3 regions of the Tigheibacillus halophilus genome follow, and region 1 is predicted to be linked to each of the others. Evidence: riboswitches for the same ligand, from Rfam matches in the RefSeq annotation. Region 1 holds a riboswitch; each other region holds the start of a gene.
The links. A riboswitch is a leader RNA that binds a small molecule or an ion and turns the genes downstream of it on or off. The one in region 1 is predicted to bind thiamine pyrophosphate.
Positions count from the first base shown of each region.

Region 1 (4,274 bases):
GTGGCAGAATTCTTTAGAGAAGCCTAATAATTAGAGGACATCTTCGGGTTATTCAAAATGCTTCTCAACCCATGCAAAATCACATGGTAAGGTTTCCAAATACTGCATCTGTCATTTGCTGTAAGTCATCAGGTGACAGCTCTACTTGCAGGCCTCTTTTCCCAGCGGATATGATGATCGTATCTTGTGATTCAGCATCAGATGACAAATAGGTCGGATAGTGCTTTTTCATTCCGATGGGTGAACAGCCACCCCGGATGTAACCGGTTGTCTCCTCCAGTTTTTTCATCGGTAGCATGTCCACTTTTTTATTGTCACTGATTTTAGCGGCTGCTTTTAAATCCAACTCCCTCTCAGAAGGGATACACGCGATGATCACACCTGTTTTATCCCCCACGGCGGCCAATGTTTTAAAAATCTTGTGGTATGGTTTACCTGTTTTATCCGCCACTGACATAGCATCCAGGTGCTTTTCGTCCCATTGGTATTCATGAATATAATAATTGATTTTTTCTTTATCCAAAATGCGCATTACATTTGTTTTATGGATTTTTTTCTTTTTCAATTTCATTCCTCCCAAGTATCAGGATTATATAAAATTCGGCCTATAAATGAGACACGGTTAGCTACCGTTTAAAATATATGATCTCTTTTCTTGAAAAGCCTAAACAAAGCAATGTACCTGTTTCCTCTCCAAGTGGAACCATATATCCCTTCTATAATTTTTGCTCCTTGTCACGCTCACAGTATTTCCTGTTATATGAAATACCCCCATGATATGCCAAATCCCAAGTTAAAGGTTTGCTAATTCTTTTTCACTGCTGCCTCTTTTATCGCACATTCATTGCATAATAGTTTTCCATCCTTTTGCTCCCCATCAAAAAAACCATTTTCACAATAAACATTCTGACCACAACAATGGCATTGGCCAATTAGTTCTCTCATACAAATCCCTCCTGATGCTATTATACAATAAAAATGAAAACAGTTAATTCAATGATTCAGTATTCCATAAATTTTCTGTTCGATCATCCACAGAAAAAAGACTGCCATTTGAAACAGCAGTCGTTCGTGTGAGCGAAGAAGTATATTTCAGTCAGGCAGCAGCATGCAAAAGCGATTTCGGCTGCTTGTGAAACAGGAAAAAAATCGCAACTGTACAAATGATAAATGACGGAACCATGTACGATGCATTATAAACAAGTGAATAAATCCAAATATTATTCCAGCCTGCCGGCATAAATTTGGCAAAGAAAACGGCACCAGCGATCAGATGCGCGGCCATTCGTAAAATTGAACCAAGCAAAACGCCAAGCATGATGTAAGTGAAGTACGCTTTCTTATTGCCATGCTTGACAGCGTCTTTGATTTTAGCGGCGAATATACCTGCAAATCCAAGTACAGTAAATGCGACGGCGTAATCAATGAGGCCTTGCAATGGTACTAGTACATAACCTCCAAATGGAATCTGTAAGATTCCCCACAGAAATCCTGCCGTTAGCCCGCCTTTTAATCCCCAGCGGAATGCCACAATGAATATTGGAATCATTGCGAAGGAAATCGATCCTCCCTGGGCCCAAATTTTAAATTGCAAAAATGGTATCATATCAAGTGCCAATGCCAAAGCCGTAAAAATGGCTACTTCTATCATGAATAATGTCTTGTTAGAATTCATATCCCATCAATCCCCCTTTTTTTAAACACAAAAAAAGCAATGCCAGGGGAAGCTTTTCCTGATGGGGATTTCGCTCACGGCATTGCTATTATCCATCAAAAAAGCCACCATTCCTACGCTAGAATTAACTAACAGGTTCGAAGGGTCTGAACGCTATGTTCACTCTCAGCCATTTGGCTCCCCCTGAAGGCTTCTTGCATATTCGCTTTTCTTGTTACTTACATTGTAGCCTGTAAACACTTAAAAATCAAGCTGTATCGAAACTATTCTGTCAGTTTGAGAAATTCCTCCACATCCTCTACACATAGCTGAATAGCTTTTTCCCAAAAATCCGTTTTTGTCAGATCGACGTTCAGATGTTTTTTCGCCAAATCTTCCACTTTCATTCGGCCAGTATCCTGCAAAAGCGCAATATACGCATCCTCGAATTCGCTTCCTTGTTCCAAAGCGTGAGCATAGATGCCCAGGCTAAACAAATATCCGAACGTATATGGGAAATTGTAAAACGGTGTGCCGGTTTTGTGAAAATGCAGTTTTGACGCCCAAAACATTGGATCATATTCATCAAGCGCATCACAATAAGCTTCTTTTTGGGCTTCCAGCATCAATTCATTTAGTTTATCTACTGGTACCATACCAAGTTTTCTTTCTTCGTAAAATTTTAATTCGAATAGGAAGCGGGCATGGATGTTCATGAAGAAAGTGATTCCCCGTCGTACTTTGTCTTCTAGCAATACTACTTTTTCTTCTTTCGTCCCGGCCTGCTTCACAGCTGCATCTGCCAATATCATTTCAGCGAATGTTGAAGCAGTTTCAGCCACATTCATGGCGTAGCCTTGGTTCATGATGTGCAAATCATTCATCACATGCTGATGAAAACCGTGCCCCAGTTCATGTGCCAGCGTAGCGATATTAGACTTGGATCCGGAAAATGTCATGAAGATGCGGGTCTGCTTTTTATTTGGAAAACTGGTACAAAACCCTCCCGGGCGTTTGCCTGCTCTATCTTCGGCTTCTATCCAGCGGTTTTCGAAAGCCATTTTCGCAAAGTCGGCCATTTTCGGACTGAATTGTTTAAACTGTTCAACGATGAGATGTGCCCCCGACGTGAAAGAAACCTTTGTTTCATTTTTTCCTAATGGTGCCCCTATATCAAACGTACTTAATTTTTCCAAGCCGAGCAGTTTGGCTTTTCTATTTAAGAATGCCACAAATGGTGCTTTATTTTGTTCAATCGCCGCCCACATCGCGTCCAGTGTTGCCTGCTGCATACGATTGTTTGTCAGTGGTTCCTTCAATACATCATCCCAGCCGCGGTGTTGATACATCTGTAAACGGAAGCCAGCCAAATGATTCAACGTTTGCCCAAACAAGGACGCATTTTTTTGCCACTCGTTCTGGATTTTTTCAAACATATTTTTTCGCTTACGTCGCTCAGCACTGGACATCTGATTGGAGGCCTGGCCCATAGAATAATGTTTTGTTTTACCATTTTCCTCCACATTGACCTTCATACTGCCAACAACAGTTTCGTACATTTGATTCCACGCATGATAGCCATCGACTGCTAAATCATTGATCAATATTTCTTGATCCGAAGGCAATAATTCTTTGGCCTCACGCCTTGCTTCTGTAAGCGCAAAAGCAATTTCTTCCAATTCCGGGGTTTTTATCATTTTTTCCCAGGAAGCATCGTCAATTTCTTTTAGTTTTTGGTCGAGCTTCGTGCCAACAGCTCCCATCTTTGCGCTTAAATCACCGCGTTTCGCGACCAAAACAGCAGCATTGCTGTCATCCACGTCTTGGGCACTGAGACAGCTGATATAAGCGAAAACATCGCGCAGTCTTTTTCGAATTGGTGTCAACTGTTCTATAATGGATACCAGTTTCATTCCTGTAGCAGATGATGGATGAAATCGATCGATTTCATCCTTTACACTAGCTATCTCTTGCGTCAAAGCTGACATGGTATCCCTTAACTCCCCAGACTTGCTTCCTCCGGTAAAAATTTGATCCAAATCCCATGTTGGTATGTATTCCTCGGTTACTTCCATCCAATCTCTCCTCCTAGAAAAATATATTTTCATTATAACGATATATCTGACAAAAGACTAAAAACTAGACTTAAAAATAACAGACAACGCATAAAAGTTGTCTGTCCTTAAAATCCTTGCGATTTTTTGCTTTGTTCTACTAATTTATTTTCATATTTTCTTTTCTGTTTGGGCAGATGCATATCAAAAAAAGCAATGACATCTGCTAGGGCGTTCTCCAGCAGTTCTGGATCATTCGCAGCTTCAAGCGCCGCGATTGCTTTGTCATAAGTCTGTGCAGCACGGTTTATTTCTGATTTTTTCTTATGTTCCAGGCAATATCCGTATTGCATATAGATCATTCCCAGCTTCCGATTTTCACTCTGCTTACTGTCTGCATAAATTCGAATAGCATGCTCGTATAGGGGCAACGCCTCATCAAGCATTCCTTTATCAAAATAATAAAATGCCATTTCTGTTAATGCTTCTGCGTGCGTGTAGGTTTCCTCCAATGAAGTCTCTGTAATTTCATCCAGAGCCTGTTTTAGATAACTTACAGCTTTTTC
Region 1 is NZ_JBHUIZ010000003.1:459,239-463,512, reverse strand. It holds gene ybaK (Cys-tRNA(Pro) deacylase) at 80-532, opposite strand; gene ACFSMW_RS02830 (hypothetical protein) at 805-945, opposite strand; gene thiT (energy-coupled thiamine transporter ThiT) at 1,097-1,675, opposite strand; TPP riboswitch at 1,769-1,869, opposite strand; gene ACFSMW_RS02820 (M3 family oligoendopeptidase) at 1,939-3,729, opposite strand; gene ACFSMW_RS02815 (tetratricopeptide repeat protein) at 3,837-4,274, opposite strand, start outside.

Region 2 (4,274 bases), on a different contig from region 1:
GAACGATTTGCTGTAATTGTTTATCCAAGCGATATTCCTGTAATTCAAAGGGATGTTGCGATGATTCCAGTGCAGTCAGCTTCAGCAGATTATCGCTGATTTTGGACAACCGTTCACTCTCTGTTTCAATAATAGATAAGTAGTGCACTCTCTCCTCAGCAGAGATATTTTCATTTTTCAATGCACGTGCGAATCCACTGATGGAAGTTAGCGGTGATTGTATTTCATGGGATACGTTTGAAACGAACTCCTGTCTCATTTGTTCAATCTGTCCCAACTCTTTAGACATATAATTGATATTGTCAATTATTTTTGAGAATGGATCACCCGAATGGTCATGACCAGGCAGTTTACTTATGTTCACATCATAATTCCCGCTGGCAATTTGTCTCATCGCATCAATAATAGTTTGAAAATAACGTGTTTGTTTTTCTTTCCATCCTGAAAAAAAGCGCGTCACCAAAAAAAGTATAGATCCAAACATCAAAAAACCAGCCAAAGAAATAATGAGTTGTGTGGTAAGTGGATTGAAGCTGACATTTAATAGGCTGAAAATATAGCCAATCAGATAAAAAGCGGCAATCCAGCACAAGGATAAGCAGAAGAGAACGACAAACGGAAAGAAAAAACGTTCTTTCTTCATTTCTTCAGCTCCAATCGGTAACCAAGACCTCGCACAGTACTGATTTGAAAGCCATGCTTGTCAGAAAACCTGTCCCGCAGCCGTTTAATATGAACATCAACCGTTCTTTCATCACCTTCATAGTCATAGCCCCATATCGTCTCGATGAGCTGCTCTCTTGTGAACGTTTTTCCTGGATAATTTGCAAGCAGAAATAATAGTTCGAATTCCTTTAAGGGCAAATCGACGGGCTGATTCTTGCATATCGCCTCGAAAGTTCTCCGTTTCAATACGATATCACCTAGTTTAACCTGCTGTGACATGGTGATCTGGTAGCGTTTAAGCAGTGCTTTCACCCGGGCCACAAGCTCAAGTGGTTCAAATGGCTTGACCAAATAATCATCCGTGCCCATATCGAATCCCTTCAGCTTTTGGGAAGTCTCTCTTTTGGCTGTAAGCATAAGCAATGGGAAATCATAAAAAACCCGCAGCTCCTGGCATAGCTCCCAGCCATCCATATTCGGCATCATGATATCCAATATGACCATATCAGCCTTAATAGATTCCAGCATTGCCAAAGCCTCGACGCCATCACTCGCTTCGTATACGTCAAACCCTTCATCGCGCAACAACAGCTTTATCAATTCTCTTATATGCACATCATCGTCAACGATTAAAATTTTCGCCATATGCATCCATTCCTTTATCCAAAATACCGAACGATTCAAACGTACTTTGTTATAGTAACCGAATCTAAGTCCATTTCCTGTGTGACTGATAGTATCTTACAATCAATTTATGAACTGAATATGAACTCCCTATTTATTATAATACAGGCTGACAAGCACATAAACACGGACGAAGATATGGGGAGCCAAGCTCATTATAGTGTCATACCAAATTTATTATCCTGTCACTTTGCTTTTTCCAAACCTGCCTTCCTCCCCTTATATACTTTCCCTTTTACCATTTGGTTTCATCATTTTCACATTTGATTTTTATATGGTGCAGCCTGACATTCAATTCCTCTGAAGATAGTATATTTTTCAATCTTTTCCTTTACATTCCATTCAAATCTCGTTATGATAAATTTAGAAAACTGCATACGGTAAAATTCGCACTAGGGGAGCTTGTATGATTAGCTGAGAAGAACAATTACGTTCTGACCCTTTGCACCCGATCTGGATAATACCAGCGTGGGGAAGTGCAGTCTTGTATTTATTAAACCAGTGATTAACTGACATGACTGCATTTCTTCCAAGAAATGCAGTTTTTTTATTAACACATAAATCCAACATGCAGCTTATCAAATAGGGAGGTGAGGAACAGTGACAGAAACATGGGGTTTTTTGGATAGTGGATTACACGACGCAGCTACCAATATGGCTCTGGACGAAGCTTTATTAAGATGGCACAGCCAGGGACGCATTCCCCCGACATTGCGGCTATATGGCTGGTCTCGTCCAAGCCTGTCCATTGGACACTTTCAAAAAATGGAATATATCGATTTCGATGGATTGCAAAAACATGGCTGCCAGCTTGTTAGGCGTCTGACTGGCGGAAGTGCTGTTCTGCACGACAATGAGCTTACATACAGCATTGTCATCTCTGAAAACCATCATGCCATCCCAACGTCAATTACAGAAGCTTATCATGTGTTATCAAAAGGAGTGCTTCAGGGCTACAGAAACTTAGGAATAGCAGCTTGCTATGCAACACCTGGGAGAGAACGTGATAAAAACATTACTGCTATATGTTTTGAAAAGACCGCTTACTATGAAATGGTTTTTGAAGGTAAAAAGATATCTGGAAATGCACAAACCCGCAAGCAAGGCACATTGCTCCAGCATGGATCCATTCCTATGAGCATCAATGCACATATGCTATTTGATTTGTTTGCTTTTCCATCTGAAGCAGTACGGCAAAAGAAGAAAAGCCAGTTCATTCAAAAAGCGATCACGATGGATCAAATCAAGCTAAAAAAGCATTCTTACGGCGAAGTGAAGCAAGCGTTTTATACCGGTTTCCAACATGGCCTGGATATATCTCTTCGCCCCATCGTATTAACAAATTCGCAATGGGAGGAAGTGCACTCTCTTGCAAAATCTAACTATCTTCTCGGAACGCTCATGGACGCCAAATAAAAAATCAGAGGTGAACATCATGGTGCAGCAAAAGGAATACATTCGCAAACCGGAATGGTTAAAAATTAAATTAAATACGAACAAATCCTATACTGGCTTAAAAAAATTAATGCGTGAAAAAAGATTGCATACGGTTTGCGAGGAAGCGAAATGTCCTAATATCCATGAATGCTGGAGTGAACGGCAAACTGCAACATTCATGATCCTTGGTGATACATGTACACGCGGTTGCCGCTTTTGTGCGGTCAAAACAGGGTTGCCCAATGAATTGGACTGGGGCGAGCCTGACAGAGTGGCAGACTCTGTCGCCATCATGGGGCTCAAACATGTGGTAGTCACAGCTGTGGCCCGGGATGACTTGAATGATGGAGGCGCAGCCGTATTTGCTGAAACGGTCAACGCCATCCGACAGAAGAATCCAGGTTGCACTATCGAGGTTTTACCTTCAGATATGAAAGGTGATTATGAAAGTTTATATACGCTAATGAACAGCAAGCCGGATATTTTCAACCACAATATCGAAACAGTACGTCGTTTGACAAAACGCGTACGCGCAAAGGCACAGTATGATCGTTCACTTCAACTCTTGCAGCGTGTCAAATTGATTGCACCGCACACACCAACGAAATCCAGCATCATGCTTGGCCTGGGTGAAACAAAAGAAGAGATTGTCCAGGCTATGGATGACTTGCTGGCTCATGGTGTTGACATTATGACGATTGGCCAGTACTTGCAGCCTACCAGAAAGCATTTATTTGTGGAAAAGTACTATCATCCGGATGAATTCGCTGAACTGAAGGAGATCGCCTTGAAAAAGGGATTCCGTCATTGTGAGTCCGGCCCGCTTGTCCGATCTTCTTATCATGCTGATGAACAAGTCAATCGCGGGTCAGCGCAACGTCGGATCCAATATATGAAGGGCTATGAAAAACAAACCGATGAAACAATTGATTTTACGTTCTGACAAAAACTTTTTCTTTTAAAAAAATCTATTCAATGACACCAGGGGAGCTGTACACGGCTGAGAAGGACAATCATTTTGTTCCGACCCTTTGCACCCGATCTGGATAATACCAGCGTGGGGAAGCGTAGTCAATCATGGGCATAAATCTATCACTTATACCCATCTACTAAACTACTGCATTCCTCGCGAATGCATTTTTTTACGTGTACAGTTCTCTTCTGCAAAAAACAGGAGGTATATAATATGTCAAACGAAGCATGTCATTCCGGCGAAATCGTGGGAGTAAGTTTTTCATTACACCCGATGTGCAACCAATTTATCGATATCATTTTAGGAACACTTGAGAAGGTGGATTCCACAAAAGTGTGGATGCGAACGGACGATGTGACGACCACCATCCGCGGCAAAGCAGTTCACGTATTTGATGTATCCAAAGCCATTTTCATAATCGCGGCACAAACAGGCGAACATATCGCTTATCAGGCAACCTACTCTATCGGCTGCCCGGGGGATGCTGCCGGGGATGTTTACCTTGCTGAAGATG
Region 2 is NZ_JBHUIZ010000016.1:74,583-78,856, reverse strand. It holds gene ACFSMW_RS18285 (sensor histidine kinase) at 1-643, opposite strand, end outside; gene ACFSMW_RS18280 (response regulator transcription factor) at 640-1,311, opposite strand; TPP riboswitch at 1,735-1,842, shown strand; gene ACFSMW_RS18275 (lipoate--protein ligase family protein) at 1,951-2,766, shown strand; gene lipA (lipoyl synthase) at 2,777-3,730, shown strand; TPP riboswitch at 3,761-3,868, shown strand; gene ACFSMW_RS18265 (YkoF family thiamine/hydroxymethylpyrimidine-binding protein) at 3,974-4,274, shown strand, end outside.
Region 2: another riboswitch for thiamine pyrophosphate. It lies ahead of ACFSMW_RS18275 (lipoate--protein ligase family protein); the one in region 1 lies ahead of thiT (energy-coupled thiamine transporter ThiT).

Region 3 (4,274 bases), on a different contig from region 1:
CAAGGCGCGATGTCAAGTTTTATAAAGATTTTCTTTCTTTTGCAAAGGGTTGAGGTTGCTTCCTGTATATCCTGACCTTTTACATGTTTGAAAACCCTTCATATGTCCATTCAAAGACGATAAACAGTCGATATTTAAACAGTAGTTTTTGTATGCTCTCTTTCCGATAGCCACGTTTCAAAGCTGTAAGCCATCTCCCAGAAAGCGAGTTCGTATTCCTTGGATAAGATAAACTGTTGCTTTATCTTTTCTTTTTCAGCATTACTTGCTTCACTTGCTAGTGTATCTAACAAGTCGATCATTTCCTGCGTTGATTCCTGAAACCAATCACTTGCATACGTTTGTATCCAGTTTTCATAGATTTTTTCCTTCGGCTTAGCCTCTTTGTTTTTTAACCCTATATCTGCATATAGCCAGTAGCATGGAAGCATGGAAGCAACGATCTGTGCAAGACTGCCGGACAAAGCTGCACGATACATGTGTGATGTATAAGCATACGCTGTTGGAGCCGGTTTAAAGTTTTTGATGTCTTCGTCTGTAATATGCAAAAGCTTTGCATGTTCCTGGTGAACGGTAAGTTCTGCTTGTGCAGTCCTCCTTGCTTTATCAGCTAATTTCGCGGCGACACTAAAATCATCTGCATGCGCTGCTGCAAATGCATGTACCTTCCCATAATGCTTAAGGTAATAGATATCTTGCATAATATAGTTTTTAAATGTACTTAGCGGCAAATCGCCGCGGACAATTCCTTGGACAAATGGATGATGCAAGCTTAATTCCCAGCTATGTTTGGTTGCTTCCCTTAAGATTTCTGAAAAACGCATAAAAAATGCCCCCTTATTCGTTTATTTGATAAAAACCTTTGCCATGTTCGCCGGCTTGTCATGCCGCCAGCATAAACGTAACCAAAAATGAATCAGTAACCCACTTCAACAACAGCGTTCACAATATACATCAAATCATTTGTATCTTGTTGCTCTTCGAGAAAAATGCCGCTCGTTGTGGCCAAACCGCCTTCCAGTACTTCAACTGACACCGTGCCATATGGAATCATCTGCTTGATCTTTTCTTTATCCAGTTTGTTACGGTCTCTGGGAATACCAAGTTTTACATTCACTTTCATTGCTTGCAGATTTCCATTCGGAAGTATCTTCTTCATGCCTGGCATGGAATTATAATGAATGGCATCGATCACAGCCCTTTCTGCTGCTACATTAACATCCTGCCCGTGCACATCAATACCAGTACCGGTTTCAATAAATAAAAGCGTTTCCATCATTGCTTCTTCCTCCTTTTCAATGCGTAGTCAGCCAGCTCTTTACCGGAATCAAAACACTTTCCTTTCTTCTTCCATTTCCTGTATGCGTTGATACCCCTTCACCTTCTCTTGGTCCAAGGCGTACAACTGATCAAGCAATGCTGGAATAAAAGTCCCTGGGCCTTCAGCTGTTTTCATTGCCAGCTCTGCTGCGATACCATAGCTGGCTGTGGCCCAAACAGCCGCTTCATACATGTCTTGAGTGACACTTGCAAACGCTCCGACGATCGATGTTAGCAGGCATCCGCTTGCAGTGATGTTTTGGAGCATTGGATGGCCATTATCACAAAGGGTCCTTCTCGAACCATCCGAAATTACATCTGTTTTTCCAGTTGCAATGACAATCGTTTTATATTTTTCAGCAACCGCAGCTGCCACATTAGGATCATTTTTTTCAATTGGTGAATCAGGTCCTTTCGTCTCTTTCAAAACATTTCCTAACACAGCAATCTCACCGGCATTTGCCTTGATAACTGCCAATTTCACAGTGCTTAATATTTCTGCAATGACTTCGGTTCTAAAAGTAGTTGCACCAGCAGCGATAGGGTCCAATATGACAGGCACCCCTGCATCATTAGCTGTTTTACCTGCTTTTAACATTGCTTCAGCCCGATCCTCAGTCAGTGTGCCCAAATTCAGTACGACCGCATCGGCATGACGTGCCATTTCCTCCGCTTCTCTTGGAGTATGCGACATAGCAGGCGAAGCACCAATCGCTATCAATCCGTTTGCTGCAAAGTTTGTTGCAACCTCATTTGTAATGTTAAAAATGAACGGGCTGTTTTCTCTTATTTTGGCAATATAATCCATGTTCAACCACTCCTCAAATGAATGTTTAATCAAGAATTCATGACGACAGGACAGTTTCAATAAGTCATCTGTTACAAAGCCTCACCAACCTTCCTGCGCTTGAGTAGAAAATAAAAAAACACCCCAGAAATGGAGTGGTTTATGATACAAGAATAGTATACATGCCATCTCCACTTTCCTACGCTAGTTCGAACTAGATCAGGTTCAAAGGGATCAAGACGCTGTCTTATCTCAGCCAAATGGCACCCCTAGTGGACTGTTTTATTTATTTGTCTTTACTTTACCTTATTTTCTGAATGATGCAAAGTAAAATGATTGCTAGTTTTAATTTACAGCAGATTTACAGATCATTTTACCCGATCATACACGACATGCCACAAATATAACCCCTCCGGTGGTACAGTCTTGCCTGCCAGGCGACGATCCTTTTTTGCAAAAAGATCTGGTATATCTCCCGCTTCCATATTACCCTGCCCGATATCCAGCAATGTGCCAACCAAAATGCGTACCATATTATAAAGATAACCGCTCCCCCGGAAGATGAAAATAAGTTCATTGCCATGCTCTTCGCAGGAGACTTCAAACAGCGTTCTTTCTTTACTTCCTTTTGCTGTTGATTTGGCAGAGGAGAAGGTCGTGAAGTCGTGGGTACCTTCAAAACAGCTGCAGGCACGCTGGACTCGCCCTACATCTAATGTATAAGGAAAATGGTAGGCATAATGACGCTTGAATACATCTGGTTCCTTGGAGCGTGAAACCACGTAATGGTATTCCTTCTCCACCACATCAAAACGGGCATGAAAGGTATCTGGTACACGCATCGCATCTTTAATAAAGATATCATGAGGTACCATGGCATTCAACGCTTGTTTCCAGCTTGCTGCAGACATGATGTTATCCGTCTCAAAATGGATGACTTGGCCTAGCGCATGTACACCACTATCAGTTCTGCCGGAAGCGTAAATGCGAACGGGTTTCCCCTTGTGTATCTTTGTCAGCACCTTTTCAATTTCTCCTTGTACTGTTCGCTTTCCCGGCTGGATTTGATAGCCAGCAAAACCGCTGCCATCATAACTGATCACACATTTGATTTTAGACATGCCTTTCTTTCCTCCTGCAGCAATCTTTTATGATCTTACAAAAAATAATACAATGATAACGGCGATAAATAATATATATATAGCAATATCTATACCGCTTATCTTCAATTCCCGCAGTTTAGAGCGTCCTTCTCCCCCTTGGTACCCTCTTGCCTCCATCGCCATGGCAAGCTCCTCAGCACGCTTAAATGCACTGACAAACAAGGGAACTAGCAACGGGACAACCGCTTTGATCCGCTCTTTGATCGGACCCGTGCGGAAATCGACACCTCTGGAGGCTTGCGCCTTGGATATTTTTTCTGTTTCCTGCATTAAGGTGGGAATGAACCGCAAAGAAATGGACATCATCAGGGCGAGCTCATGCACCGGGAATTTCACTTTTTTCAGAGGACCTAGCATGACTTCGATGGCATCGGTAATTTCGATCGGCGTTGTCGTCAGGGTCAACAGCGAAGTGACGACAATCAACAAAAAGAAACGCATGGAAATAGCAAAGCCCTGTATGATGCCCCCTGTATACACTTTGAATGAAAATATTTCAAACGCTACAGCCCCCTCCTTCGTAACAATCAGATGCAGTAAAAAGGTAAACACGATCAGAAACCAAATTGGCGTCAGCCCTTTTAAAATGTAACGGATCGGCACACGTGACATCAGTACACTCAACACAGCGAATATTGTAAGCAACGCATAGCTTGCAAGGTTATTAGCAAAAAACACAAAGATGACGAAAAAGAAAATGATCGTTATCTTTGTTCGGGGGTCGAGCCGGTGGACAACTGATCTTCCAGGAACATATTGGCCGATAATCATCATATTATTCATTGCCTGTCCCCCTTTTTCACAATCGCACAAATTTGCTCTGCCAGCCGACCTGGCGTCTGGTGTTCGAAAGGAAGGTCAATTGCAAATTTTTTCTCGAACTGATGGATGAAAGAAATGATTTCAGGGACATCCAAATGGACGGCATTCAAAGCACCTTCCTGGGTCAATATCTCAGCAGGAGCACCTTCCATATACTTTCTGCCTTTGTTTAAAATCAATAC
Region 3 is NZ_JBHUIZ010000009.1:49,363-53,636, reverse strand. It holds gene tenA (thiaminase II) at 135-824, opposite strand; gene ACFSMW_RS10935 (Lin0512 family protein) at 917-1,279, opposite strand; gene thiM (hydroxyethylthiazole kinase) at 1,328-2,128, opposite strand; TPP riboswitch at 2,287-2,388, opposite strand; gene truA (tRNA pseudouridine(38-40) synthase TruA) at 2,476-3,228, opposite strand; gene ACFSMW_RS10920 (energy-coupling factor transporter transmembrane component T family protein) at 3,256-4,053, opposite strand; gene ACFSMW_RS10915 (energy-coupling factor ABC transporter ATP-binding protein) at 4,050-4,274, opposite strand, start outside.
Region 3: another riboswitch for thiamine pyrophosphate. It lies ahead of thiM (hydroxyethylthiazole kinase); the one in region 1 lies ahead of thiT (energy-coupled thiamine transporter ThiT).